4 regions of the Pontibacter liquoris genome follow, and region 2 is predicted to be linked to each of the others. Evidence: riboswitches for the same ligand, from Rfam matches in the RefSeq annotation. Region 2 holds a riboswitch; each other region holds the start of a gene.
The links. Region 2 has a riboswitch for S-adenosylmethionine ahead of metH (methionine synthase). Riboswitches for the same ligand answer to the same signal wherever they lie in the genome.
Positions count from the first base shown of each region.

Region 1: linked by a shared signal. The riboswitch ahead of LWL52_RS18740 (SusC/RagA family TonB-linked outer membrane protein) and the one ahead of metH (methionine synthase) in region 2 are both predicted to bind S-adenosylmethionine.
Region 3: linked by a shared signal. The riboswitch ahead of LWL52_RS12635 (O-acetylhomoserine aminocarboxypropyltransferase/cysteine synthase family protein) and the one ahead of metH (methionine synthase) in region 2 are both predicted to bind S-adenosylmethionine.
Region 4: linked by a shared signal. The riboswitch ahead of LWL52_RS04990 (ATP-grasp domain-containing protein) and the one ahead of metH (methionine synthase) in region 2 are both predicted to bind S-adenosylmethionine.

Region 1 is NZ_JALEBG010000003.1:418,572-421,652, reverse strand. Features, by position in the region: gene LWL52_RS18740 (SusC/RagA family TonB-linked outer membrane protein) at 1-1,862, opposite strand, end outside; SAM riboswitch class I at 2,293-2,395, opposite strand; gene LWL52_RS18735 (RrF2 family transcriptional regulator) at 2,695-3,081, shown strand, end outside.
Region 2 is NZ_JALEBG010000002.1:734,265-737,345, reverse strand. Features, by position in the region: gene metH (methionine synthase) at 1-1,955, opposite strand, end outside; SAM riboswitch class I at 2,030-2,136, opposite strand; gene rpmA (50S ribosomal protein L27) at 2,400-2,669, opposite strand; gene rplU (50S ribosomal protein L21) at 2,744-3,052, opposite strand.
Region 3 is NZ_JALEBG010000001.1:3,049,577-3,052,657, reverse strand. Features, by position in the region: gene LWL52_RS12640 (phosphoribosylaminoimidazolesuccinocarboxamide synthase) at 1-674, opposite strand, end outside; SAM riboswitch class I at 1,138-1,244, shown strand; gene LWL52_RS12635 (O-acetylhomoserine aminocarboxypropyltransferase/cysteine synthase family protein) at 1,521-2,849, shown strand; gene metX (homoserine O-acetyltransferase MetX) at 2,858-3,081, shown strand, end outside.
Region 4 is NZ_JALEBG010000001.1:1,213,242-1,216,322, forward strand. Features, by position in the region: gene LWL52_RS04985 (LLM class flavin-dependent oxidoreductase) at 1-585, opposite strand, end outside; gene LWL52_RS04990 (ATP-grasp domain-containing protein) at 588-1,571, opposite strand; SAM riboswitch class I at 1,920-2,022, opposite strand; gene LWL52_RS04995 (amidohydrolase family protein) at 2,301-3,081, opposite strand, start outside.

The sequences.
Region 1 (3,081 bases), on a different contig from region 2:
GAAACGATCCAGGAAGCGCCCAGCGACGGGAACACGCCCCAGCGATTGGACGCCCCGAAACGGGAAGAAGCATCGGCCCGCACGCTGCCGTCTATGCTATACTTGTCTTTGTAAGTATAACCGGCCCGGGAGAAGAACGAGATCAGCCCATTTTGGCTCGAGTTGGTCGAAGCGGTCTGCAGCGAAGAAGAGGCGATCTCCTGGAAATCATCGCTCGGGAAGTTGCGGCCTGTTAGCGAGAGCGTATTATAGCTGGTCTGCTGCACTGTGTTTCCTAGTATCACGTTCAGGAAGTGGTCATCGCCCAGGCGCTTGTTATACGTGAGTAATTGCTCGTTTAGCAGCGAGGTTAAGCGCGTATCAACTCGGCTGGCGTTACCAGCCGGCAGGCCCACACTGATCTGCGTGTTGTTGTATACTTTGTCGGAATACCCGTTGTAGTCGATGCTCCAGCTTGATTTAAAGGTCAGGCCATCCAGGAGCTCATACTCGCCATACACGTTGCTGATCAGGCGGCTGCTCTCTCCTTTGATGTTGAGGTTATCGATCAGGGCCAGGTGGTTATCAAAAATGGAGTGGCGGGCGTAGGAGCCGTCCTGGTTAAAAACCGGCAAGTAAGTGGGAACATACAAAGCCGAGTTGATCACGCCCTGGGCACTGTCGTCGTTGCGGCTCTGGTTGCGCTTGCTGTACGAGATAGAGGTGCTGGTGCCAATGGTCAGGCGCTCGTTTACCAGGTGGTCGTAGTTGAAGCGGCCGCTGAAACGCTCGAACGCGGCGGGCTTTACAATGCCCTCCTGCTTAAAGTAGCCGCCGCCCAGAAAGAAACGGTTCGACTCGCCCCCGCCCGATGCCGACAGGTCGTAGCTTTGGGTTTTGGCGGTCCGGAACACATCCGGAATGCGGGAATACGTGGTCTGCTCTGTCGGCAATCCAAAACCGCCTTCACTTTTCGGGCGGAACGGAAGCGTGGCCGGACTGCCGCCGTCGTTCAGGTGGGTTTCGTTGATGAGCTCCGCTTCCTGCTGCGCGTTTACGGTTTCGTAGATCTTCGGCGCTTTTGCTACCCCAAAGTAGGTCTGGAAATTGATGCGCGTACCGGCATTTGTTTTGCCGCGCTTGGTGGTGATGAGCACCACGCCATTGGCGCCGCGGGCTCCGTAAATAGCGGTAGCGTTGGCGTCTTTCAGGATTTCGATGCTTTCAATGTCAGCCGGGTTCAGGTCAGCCAGCGGGTTGGTGGTTTGCCCGCCCAGGCTCAGGCCTGAAAGTGACTGGTTGTTGATGAACACGCCGTCTACTACATAAAGCGGCTCGTTGCTGGCGTTGATGGAGGTGTTGCCGCGGATGCGCACAAAGATGCCGCCGCCCGGCGTGCCGCTGGCAGCCGCGATCTGCACCCCCGAGGCTTTACCTTGCAAAAGCTGGTCTGGCGATGGCGCCGGAATGCCTTTCAGTTCCTGCGGATTAACAGACGTCACGGCGCTGGAAACTGCCTTCTGCGATTGCGTGCCGTAGCCCACTACCACCACTTCATCCAGCGCTTTGGTATCTTCCAGCAACGTTACGTTCAGGGCCTGGCCATCGGCTTTTACTTCTTTTAAAGTATAGCCCAGGCTGGAGATAAGGAGCGTCTGGCCTTTTGCCACGGCCAGGTTAAAGCTGCCGTCTACGCCGGTAACGGTGCCCTTGTCGGTGCCTTTTACCTGCACGCGGGCACCAATCAGCGGTTCGCCGGTTTTGGCGTCTTTTACCACACCTTGTGTTAAGGTGTCTTGTGCAAACGCTTCTGCCCCGAGGCCCAGGAACAGGCCAAGCGCCAGGAGCAGGCGCACGAATTTATGTGTGAGTTGTTTTTGCATATTACGGTTATTAATTGGACAAAGTGTTGCCATCCTGCAATCGGGGCGACTGCGGTTAAGGCGGGTTAAGAATTTATTTTAAGGGATTAATGCAACAGCGTGCTGTTAGCTACAACAGCTACACATTCGCAGGGGCATGCGCGCCGGTGCAATAGCCGGGATGGAAATAAAGCGTTTGCTGTAAGTAGGAGCCGGTGCAAACGTGCACGGCAGTAGCTGGGGTAGCGTATTGCCCATGGTAAAGAGTGTTAGTAAGTATGAAATAAAAACAGACGTATCATTCCTGGCACAGAGCAGTGCAAGAATGGCTTTACAGGAAATAGAGGCAGATTAACAGCAACAACAGCACAGGAACGCAGCAGGCGCTGCAGAAGCGAATAAGGCTGTGGGGGTAAGAACCGGGGTTGTGTTTTGCTTGTTCATTGGTTTAAATTTATAGTTCCCAAAACTGGGCAGGAGTTAGCACCTTTCCGTTTCACCGGAGGTTGCTAGAGGGTCGCGGAGCCTGCTCTCTTACCTCTTCTTTATAAATCTTGATAAAGATGCTGCAAAGATAAGGTCGGATTTTCTTGTAATGCAAAACATTTTTAAAATATTTTCCCTGAAAGATTAAAATAAAATTTTATTGCCTGGTTTGAACTTGCCTTGCTAAAATACAAAAGGCTTTTGCCTTTTACCGCCGGCCTTCGCGCAGAAGTGCCACACAATCTTCCGAATAAAAGGGTATCCTAAGGAAATAGTTTTTAGCTTTGAAGTGGTATTCTTTTCATTACCTGAATGCCGCTCGGGCTTCATCCTATTACAGTACTTCATCCTATTACAGTACTTTCTAATGTTGTCGAAAAAGACGAAATATGCCTTTCATGCACTCAGTTACCTGGCCGAAAACCAGGAGAAAGGTGCTATTCTGATACAGGAGATCGCTTCAAATAAAAAGATATCCCAGAAGTTCCTGGAAAGCATCCTGCTCGACCTGAAAAAGGCCGGTATACTAGGCAGCAAGAAAGGCAAAGGCGGCGGCTATTACCTGATCAAAAAGCCCGAGGAAGTTACGCTGGCCAAAGTGATCCGCTTACTTAACGGGCCGATTGCCTGGCTGCCTTGCGTTAGCCTGAACTATTACGAAAAGTGCGCCGACTGCCCCGATGAAGCCACCTGCAACATGCACCTGATCATGTGCCAGGTGCGCGACCAAAGCCTGAGTATCGTGGAGAATAAA
Region 2 (3,081 bases):
TCGCGCCAGCTGTTGTCAGCCTGCACCGCTTCCTTGCCTTTGCCTTTGATGGTTTCGGCATACGTTACCAGCTTTTCGGTGGCATCGGGGTGGCGGTTAAAGATGACGTCTTCGATCAGATCGCGCAGCTCGGTGGGTATTTCGCTGTACACGCCCAGCATGCCGGCGTTCACAATGCCCATGTCCATACCTGCCTGCACGGCATAGTATAAAAACACGGTGTGCATGGCCTCGCGCACCACATCGTTGCCACGGAAAGAGAACGACAAATTACTTACACCCCCACTTACCAGCGCATGCGGCAGGTTGGCTTTGATCCATTTCACGGCCTCCAGGTACTCTACGGCATAGTTGTTATGTTCTTCGATGCCGGTGGCAATGGCCAGAATGTTCGGATCAAAAATGATGTCCTGTGGCGGGAAGCCGATCTCTTCGGTGAGTATCTTGTAAGCGCGCCCGCAGATCTCTATTCTACGTTCAAGCGTATCGGCCTGGCCCTGCTCATCAAACGCCATTACCACAGCGGCAGCACCGTACTGGCGCACCTTGCGGGCAATGTGTTTAAAGTTCTCTTCGCCCTCTTTTAAGCTGATGGAGTTCACGATCGATTTGCCCTGCACGCATTTCAACCCGGCCTCGATCACACTCCATTTCGAGGAGTCGATCATGATGGGCAGTTTGGCAATGTCGGGCTCGGAGGCGATCAGGTTAAGAAAGTTCGGCATGGCCTGCTCTGAGTCGAGCATGCCTTCGTCCATGTTCACGTCGATGATCTGGGCGCCGCCTTCCACCTGCTGGCGCGCTACCGACAAGGCTTCCTCAAACTGGCCGTTTACGATCAGGCGGGCGAATTTTTTGGAACCGGTTACATTGGTGCGTTCGCCTACATTTACAAAAAGACTTTCGGGCGTGATGGTGAGGGGCTCTAACCCACTGAAGCGCGAGTAGGGCGGAATAGCTGGGGGGGTATGCGGTTTATACTTCTGCACTAAGTCGGCAATTACTTTGGTGTGAACGGGCGTAGTGCCACAACAACCACCCAGGATATTTACCAGGCCTTCCTGAAGATATTCCTCCACAATGCGGCCCATCTCCTCTGCCGATTCATCGTAGCCGCCAAAAGCGTTTGGCAAGCCGGCATTCGGGTAGGCACTGATGTAAGTACCCGTGATACGGGAGAGCTCCTGAATATGCGTTTTGAGCTGCCGCGCGCCCAGGGCGCAGTTAAAGCCAATGCTAAGGATAGGCGCATGCGAAACCGAGTTCCAGAACGCTTCTACTGTCTGGCCCGACAAAGTGCGGCCACTGGCATCCGTAATGGTGCCGGATATCATGACCGGCAACTCCTTGCCGCCGTCCTGCACATATTGCGCAATGGCAAGCAGGGCCGCTTTACAGTTAAGGGTATCAAAAACGGTTTCGACCAACAGCAGGTCCGAGCCACCATCCACCAGGCCGCGCACCTGCTCATAGTATGCTGTTACTAGCTGGTCGAAGGTAACGGCGCGGTAGCCCGGGTTGTTCACGTCTGGCGACAGGGAAGCCGTACGGTTAGTAGGCCCGATGGCGCCGGCTACAAAGCGGGGCTTGCCCGGCACCTGTTTCTCCACCTCATCTGCTGCCTGCCGTGCTATCCGGGCTGATTCATAGTTGAGCTCATACACCAGGTGTTCCAGGTGATAATCGGCCATGGCAATGCTGGTGCCGCTAAACGTATTGGTTTCGATGATATCGGCGCCCGCCTGCAGGTACTCGGTGTGAATACCTTTGATGATATCAGGCCGTGTGATGGAGAGCAGGTCGTTGTTGCCTTTCAGGTCGGAGGGATGCTCTTTGAAGCGCTCGCCCCTGAAATCAGCTTCCGTAAGCTGGTGCCGCTGAATCATGGTGCCCATTGCGCCGTCAAGCACTAACACGCGCTCGCGAAGCAATGTATGGATGGGATGGTTTTTCATGGTGAATGTCTTTCTTCTCGTAAGTCTGCTGCTACTATACTTATCAAGAAGGACACCCCAAGGGAGGATGGACTTTCTTATCTTCTCCAAAGCTATCGCTCCGGAAGGGAATTAGCACCAAGCTGGTACAAGGTTGCTAAGACATCATCGGGCCCTGTCCCTCAGTCTTTCTTGATAAGAAGTTGCAAGTTAAAGGTATATCCGCAGAATTTAAAATTTTGTTGCGGCCAAATTCCCGCGGCGGGCAGCAAAGGGCCTTAAAACAGAAAGAGACACTTGTGGTGTCTCTTTCCATCAGAATTTTTTCACTTTAGAAGTAAATAAAATTCCTGCTTATATGTACGTGGCAGCCAGGCCTTTGTTGTGCGGGGCCGGCGTTTAGCATAAAAAAAGGGAAGCCCTGCGGCTTCCCTTTCCTACAGCGCCCGAAGGCGGCTTCAATGCTTAGGCTTCTGCCTCAACGCGTGGCTTTACAGATACGTAAGAACGGTTCTTCTTACCTTTTCTGAATTCTACTACGCCATCAACCAATGCAAACAGGGTGTGGTCTTTGCCAATCCCTACGTTTGTGCTTGGGTGGTGGGCAGTGCCTCTTTGTCTTACGATGATGTTGCCGGCGATAATGTCCTGGCCACCGTAAATCTTAACACCAAGTCGTTTAGAATGCGACTCGCGGCCGTTATTAGAACTACCAGCTCCTTTTTTGTGTGCCATGTTGTTTTACTATTTAGTTCAGGGTTGCGGGGCGACTCCTGAAAAGATTTTACAAATGAATTTCTTCTTACTGCTTATCCAATGCTCTCGATCAGGACCTTGGTGAATTGCTGGCGGTGGCCATTCTTCTTACGGTATCCTTTTCTTCTCTTCTTTTTGAAAACGATCACTTTATCGCCTTTCACGTCGCCAAGGATTTTACCAACCACTTTAACACCGCTAACGAAAGGAGCACCTAATGTGATGGTACCGTTATCATCAGTAAGAAGAACATTGGCGAACTCAACGGCGTCACCCTCATTGCCGGAAAGCTTGTTAGCGTAGATGAACATGCCGTTCTCTACTTTGGTCTGTCGACCTGCGATTTCTACAATTGCGTACATCAGCTTCAATGTAATGATTAAAAATTTAG
Region 3 (3,081 bases), on a different contig from region 2:
CTGTAAAAGTAACGGGACGAATCCGGCGTGTGGATCTCGTCGATCAGGTAAATCTGGCCGTTATACTTGCCAAACTCATACTTGGTATCTACCAAAAGCAGGCCACGTTCTGCGGCCAGTGCGGTACCACGGGCATAAAGCGCTCTGGTATAGCGCTCTAAATTAAGATAATCTTCTTCAGATACAAGGCCTGAGGCAATAATTTCTTTTCTTGAAATGTCTTCGTCGTGGCCTTCGTCTGCTTTGGTGGTGGGGGTGATGATGGGCTCAGGCAACTGGTCATTCTCGCGCAATCCCTCGGGCAGGGCTACCCCGCACAAGAGGCGTTTGCCGGCCTGGTACTCGCGCCACGCATGGCCTGCCAGGTATCCCCGGATCACCATTTCTACTTTAAAAGGCTCGCAACGATACCCGATGGTCGCATTCGGATCCGGGGTAGACAGAACCCAGTTGGGAACAATGTCAGCTGTCGCTTTGAGGTTGAGACTGGCAATCTGGTTGAGCACCTGCCCTTTGTAAGGAATAGCGCGTGGCAGCACCACGTCAAAAGCGGAGATACGGTCGGTGGCGATCATGGCCAGCTTGTCTCCGAAATAGTATACATCGCGAACTTTGCCTTTGTAAAAACCGGTCTGGCCGGCGAAGGAGAAGTTGGTTTCTTTTATGGCCTCCATTACGTGTGATAGGTTGTCAGCAAGCAAAGGTAATTATATTTTAGAGGGTGAAAAATTTAATTGGCTGCTTTCACGTACGATGCCGGGGCCTGCGAATATAGTTGCTAAACTATACCGGAAGTATACTTGGCAGCAGGGGCAAAGTTTAGTATTAATATAGGGAGATGTTATACTATCAGAAGTATGATGCAGCTTCAGGCCTGCGGCGGGTTTTGCAGACACTACTAGCCGGAATCGCCTGTAGTTATGCTGCTGCAGCCGCTGCCTGTAGCCGGGTATGGCCACAGCGCTACTTAGCTGCGCAGGAGCTGGCAGGGGCGCCTGTAACGAAAACAGGAGCCCGCCGTATGATTGCTTAACCGGCGCTGCAAAGGCATTTTTGAAAAAAGAGCAGAAAAAGCTTGCAAATACTTTTAGCGCGGTTTAATATTGCAACATCTAGTCAATACCCTTCGCGGATATTGATTTATAAAGAAGCGTGGAGAGACAGGCTCTATGAAGCGCTAGCAACCTAACTACCGAGTAAAGGTGCTAATTCCTGATTCCGAAAGGTTCGGAAGAATATAAATTGATACTGTCATGAAAAAGGGAATCAAGCCAACACAGCACAGACGTATTTTTAATTTGCCGGCAGCCGCACTGCCGCAAACTCCCGCTTTTGCTCTCGCTAAAGTCATGCGCATGCCCCTGGAGGCTATGTGTTGCTGTTGTTGTTAATCTAGCATCGTTTTAGCCTGCACCGCTTTCGCGGCAGATTCATGTCTGCGGCCAGGGGCTACTCTGTATTCGCATCTCTGCGGTTTTATACTTTAACTTATTTCTTCTCCTACTTTATATACTATAGCCATGTCTCAATCTCTGCATTTCGAAACTCTTCAGCTACACGCTGGCCAGGAAATAGATCCCACCACACAGTCGCGCGCTGTGCCTATCTACCAGACAACCTCCTATGCTTTTAAAAACGCCGAGCACGGGGCCAACCTGTTTGCCCTGAAAGAATTTGGCAACATTTATACCCGCATCATGAACCCGACCACCGATGTGTTTGAGAAGCGGGTGGCGGCGCTGGAGGGCGGCGTGGCAGCCGTTGCCGTGGCATCGGGCATGGCAGCGCAGTTTCTGGCGCTTACCAATATCCTGGAGGCCGGGGATAATTTCGTGTCCACGGGTAACCTGTACGGCGGCTCATTCAACCAGTTCAAGGTATCGTTCAAGCGTCTGGGTATTGAGGCCCGGTTTGCCAAGGACGATGCCGTGGAAAGCTACGAGCAACTGATCGATGAGAAGACCAAAGCCCTTTACGTGGAGACCATTGGCAACCCTCGCTTCAACATCCCGGATTTTGATGCACTGGCCGCACTGGCCCGCAAGTATGACATCCCGTTTGTGGTGGATAATACCTTTGGCGCTGGCGGTTACCTGTTCCGCCCGTTGGAGCACGGGGCCAACGTGGTAGTGGAGGCAGCCACCAAGTGGATCGGCGGCCACGGTACCAGCATTGGCGGCGTAATTGTGGATGGCGGTAACTTTAACTGGGGCAACGGCAAATTTCCGCAGTTCTCGGAGCCGAGCGAGGGCTATCACGGGCTCAACTTCTGGGAAGTATTCGGGGAGAAAGGTCCCTTCGGCAACATTGCCTTTGCCATCCGGGTGCGGGTAGAAGGGCTGCGTGATTTTGGTCCTGCCCTGAGCCCGTTCAACTCTTTCCTGCTGCTGCAGGGCCTCGAAACCCTGTCGCTGCGCCTGGACAGAACCGTGCAGAACGCCCTGGCGCTGGCCCAGTGGCTGGAGCAGCACGAACAGGTAGAAGCGGTGAACTACCCGGGACTGGTGAGCAGCCCTTACCACGAACTGGCTAAAAAGTACCTGAAGCGGGGCTTTGGCGGGGTGTTCTCCTTTAAGCTAAAAGGCGACAAGCAGCAGGCCGAAACTTTTGTGAACAGCCTGCAACTGGTAAGTCACCTGGCTAACGTAGGCGATGCCAAAACGCTGATCATCCACCCGGCCTCTACCACCCACCAGCAGTTAAGCGATGCCGAGCAGCTAAATGCCGGCGTAGAGCAAACCCTGCTGCGCGTGTCGGCAGGTATCGAGCATATCGATGATATCAAAGCAGATTTTGAACAGGCGTTCGCCAAAGTACGCGAAGCACAACCGGAGGCACTCCTCCAGTAACGAAAGAAATGCCAGAGCAACACGTTTTTCATTCCCAACAGGCCTTCACGCTGGAGTCGGGCGCTACCCTGCCCGGCTTGCAGCTGGCCTATACTACCTACGGCCAGCTAAATGCCCGCCGCGACAACGTAGTATGGGTGTGCCATGCCCTGACCGGCAGCTCCGACTTTACAGACTGGTGGGCCGGTCTGTTTGGCCCGGGCAAGTTGTATGACCCGGCGCAGTGGTTTGT
Region 4 (3,081 bases), on a different contig from region 2:
TTGCGTGCTGATCATGGTTTTAGCAGTTTCCGACTCGCCTCCGGCATAAATAAATGGCTTTTTGGCAGGCTTGGGCTGCAGCACGTTATCTTCCACCTTGTAGTAGTTGCCGCTGTAAGTCACGTGGTCGCGTTCCCACACGCTGGTCACCACGTCCAGCCACTCTTTGGTGCGGGCGTAGCGGTCGTCGTGCTGCTCAAACTGGATGCCATACTTGGTCGCCTCATCGCGCCACCAGCTCGATACCACATTCAGCGACAGGCGGCCATTGCTGATCAGGTCGATGTTGGCGGCCTGCTTAGCCAGCTGCGCCGGGTTGTGGAACGTAGGGCGCACGGCCACCATGATCTCCAGCTGCTGGGTCACAGCGGCCAGCGCCGCTGCCGTAGACCAGGCATCGAGGGCCGGTGCTTCCTGCCCTTTGATATCATTTAAGTATAACTCTGCGATCAACGACAGGTGGTAGCCCCAGCTCTCGCTTTTTTGCGCCAGTTTTTTAACGTAATCCCAGGAGGTGTCCATTCCTTCGTCCGGAATGTTGCGGAGCCATCCTCCGAAAACGGGTAACCAATAGCCGAATTCCATGCTTATACCTCCTGTAGTTTAAGTTGCGCTTTCTTCTCCAGGAAATCTACCAGGCGGGCGTGTGGGTTAAAGCCGATCACGTTCACGGCATCGGCCACAAAATTAGACAGCGCGTTGATGTCGTAGTAGTAGATCCTACCATCGCGGTCGTCCACCATGTACTCAATGCCACCCACGTCGATGCCGGCTTCCTGCACAATGCGTTCGATGTTGTCGATTACTTCCTGCGGCGGGGTATAGGCTTCCACGCGCATGCCATTCTTAGGCGCATCCAGGGCGCAGGCATTGCGGCTCAGTTCCTTGCCGTTGGTGGTCTGGCAAATGTCGGCCGGGCAGAGGTTGAAGCTCTCGCCGGAAGTATACACGTTGATGCCGTAGAGGTATTTGCCGCCCAAGGTTTCGATGCGGGTGATATGGCCGCCGCGGGCTACCACATACTCCTGCACCAGCGCCGTGTGGTCGATGCCCAGCTTCACCTCGGCGGCAGCCACAGCTTGCGCGAGTTCCTCCACAGAATCATAGCGCACAATGCCGGCGCCGCTGCCCCCAATATTGGCTTTCACCACCACCGGGAAGCGCAGCCCTTCGGAGGCTTTCACCGCCTGCGAGGCATGGTTGATGATGCGCGCTTTTGGGTAAGGCAAGCCCAGTTTTTCGAGCAGCGTGATCTGCAGCGCTTTGGAGGTTTCGTACTGAAAGGCCTTGTAGCCGTTCACCACCGGCACACCGGTCGTTTCGAGGTAGGCCAGCAGGCTCAGCGTATAAAAGATACTGTTCTCGTTGTTGCGCAGGTAAGCCGAAGGGCTAGTGCGGTTAAAGAACAGGCTGTAAGGTACTTCCTTTTCGGCCGGATCATAGGTATGGGCGGCGGCATTCAGGCGTTCGTAGCCAATGCCACGGGCGTCCAGTTCATTTAACAAGGGGCGGAACCAGTCCGGGTGCTCGTGAAAAATGGCAATGGGTTTATCGGTGGTGTACGTTGACATAAGTTCTGGTTTTTGAAGTTAGAAGTATAAAGCAGCGGATTATGCACCGCTACAGGCTTTGTTAAATTAAAGAAAGAAGTATGGAATAAAGGGTCAGAAAGCCCCGGAAACGGCCTGAACAGGTACAAACAGGCCATGCCTTTCCCGCAAAGCTGCACACAGATAGGCTGGCAAGTGGGCGCGCCACAATGCATCAGCCTACCGCCAAAGCAGCAGGACTAGCGACAACAACAGCAACCGTAGGCCGGCGCTACAGAAGTATAAACAGAGGTGTTTTCGGAGAAAATCCGGTTAAAAAGGCCCGCCAGTACGGCAGCAAAAGCGATAATAGTAGTTTGCATTATTAGTAATTTATATGCCCTAAATAATTTAGGCAGGATGTAGCACCTGGTTATGCAACTGGTTGCTAGAAGTTCACAGAGCCTGTTCTCTCCCTTCTTCTTTATAAATCAAATACTTGTGAGGGTAATTGACTTGATGAATGCAAAATTCGGAGCTGCGATTTACATTTCCAAATTTTTACCTAAAAATAATGTTGGTACACCATTTAAGTTTTGACAAAGGATAATTTGACAAAGGACAAAAGAACATTGAACAGGGAGAATGATAAAGCAAGTTTAGCAGTTGAATGTTGAAGTATAGCAGGCGGTAAGGCCGGCCTCTGTCCATTTAAAGTTCTTTTCCTGTTACTCTTTTGTCCTTTGTCAAATTATCCTTTGTCCTAAACGCCTACTTTTTCAGCCACTCCAATAATTGCTTCAGCTCGGCAGCAGTATAAACCTTTCCTCCGAAGATCACCGCTTCAATGGCTTCGGTATTGCGGATGTCTTCCAATGGGTTCTTGCTGAGCAGTACCAGGTCGGCTACTTTACCGGTAGCGATGGTGCCATACTGATCGGCTTTACCCATCACGGTAGCGCCGTTCAGGGTAGCTGTTCGTAGGGTCTGGGCGGGTGTCAGGCCGGCTTCCTGCAGCGTTCTAAGCTCCTGGTGCAGCGACTGGCCCGGGTATACATACGAGTTAAAGGCACCGGCATCGGAGCCGGCCAGTATCGTAACGCCTGCGGCCTGCATTTGCGGTACCATGCCGGTAAACTTGTCTTCCAGGTCATGTATAAACGCTCTTGCTTCCGGCGTCTGGCGCTTGGCGCTGTTTTCTCTGCCAGCGTAGGTTTTAATGATACCGTCCTTGATATAGTGCAGGTATTCGTCGTGGCTGTGGTCGGCTTGCGACAGGTTGTTGAGCACGCGGCCAATGTATAAGGTAGGCGTAACGGCGGTATGATGCGCGGCCATCTTCTGGTAGATCTGCGCCGCCGTGGCCGGATCATAGGTGTCGTAGAGCCAGTGGAGGGCCGTGTAAAAACCAACCGGCTTGCCTGTTTTTTCGCCAGCCCGGATCACGTTGGTGATGCTGTCTTCTTTGGTAGAGGCAGCTTTAAAAGTATAGTATAAATGTTCGGTGATATCCAGTCCATTGTCAATCGCATCGCCCAATTTTACGCTAAAG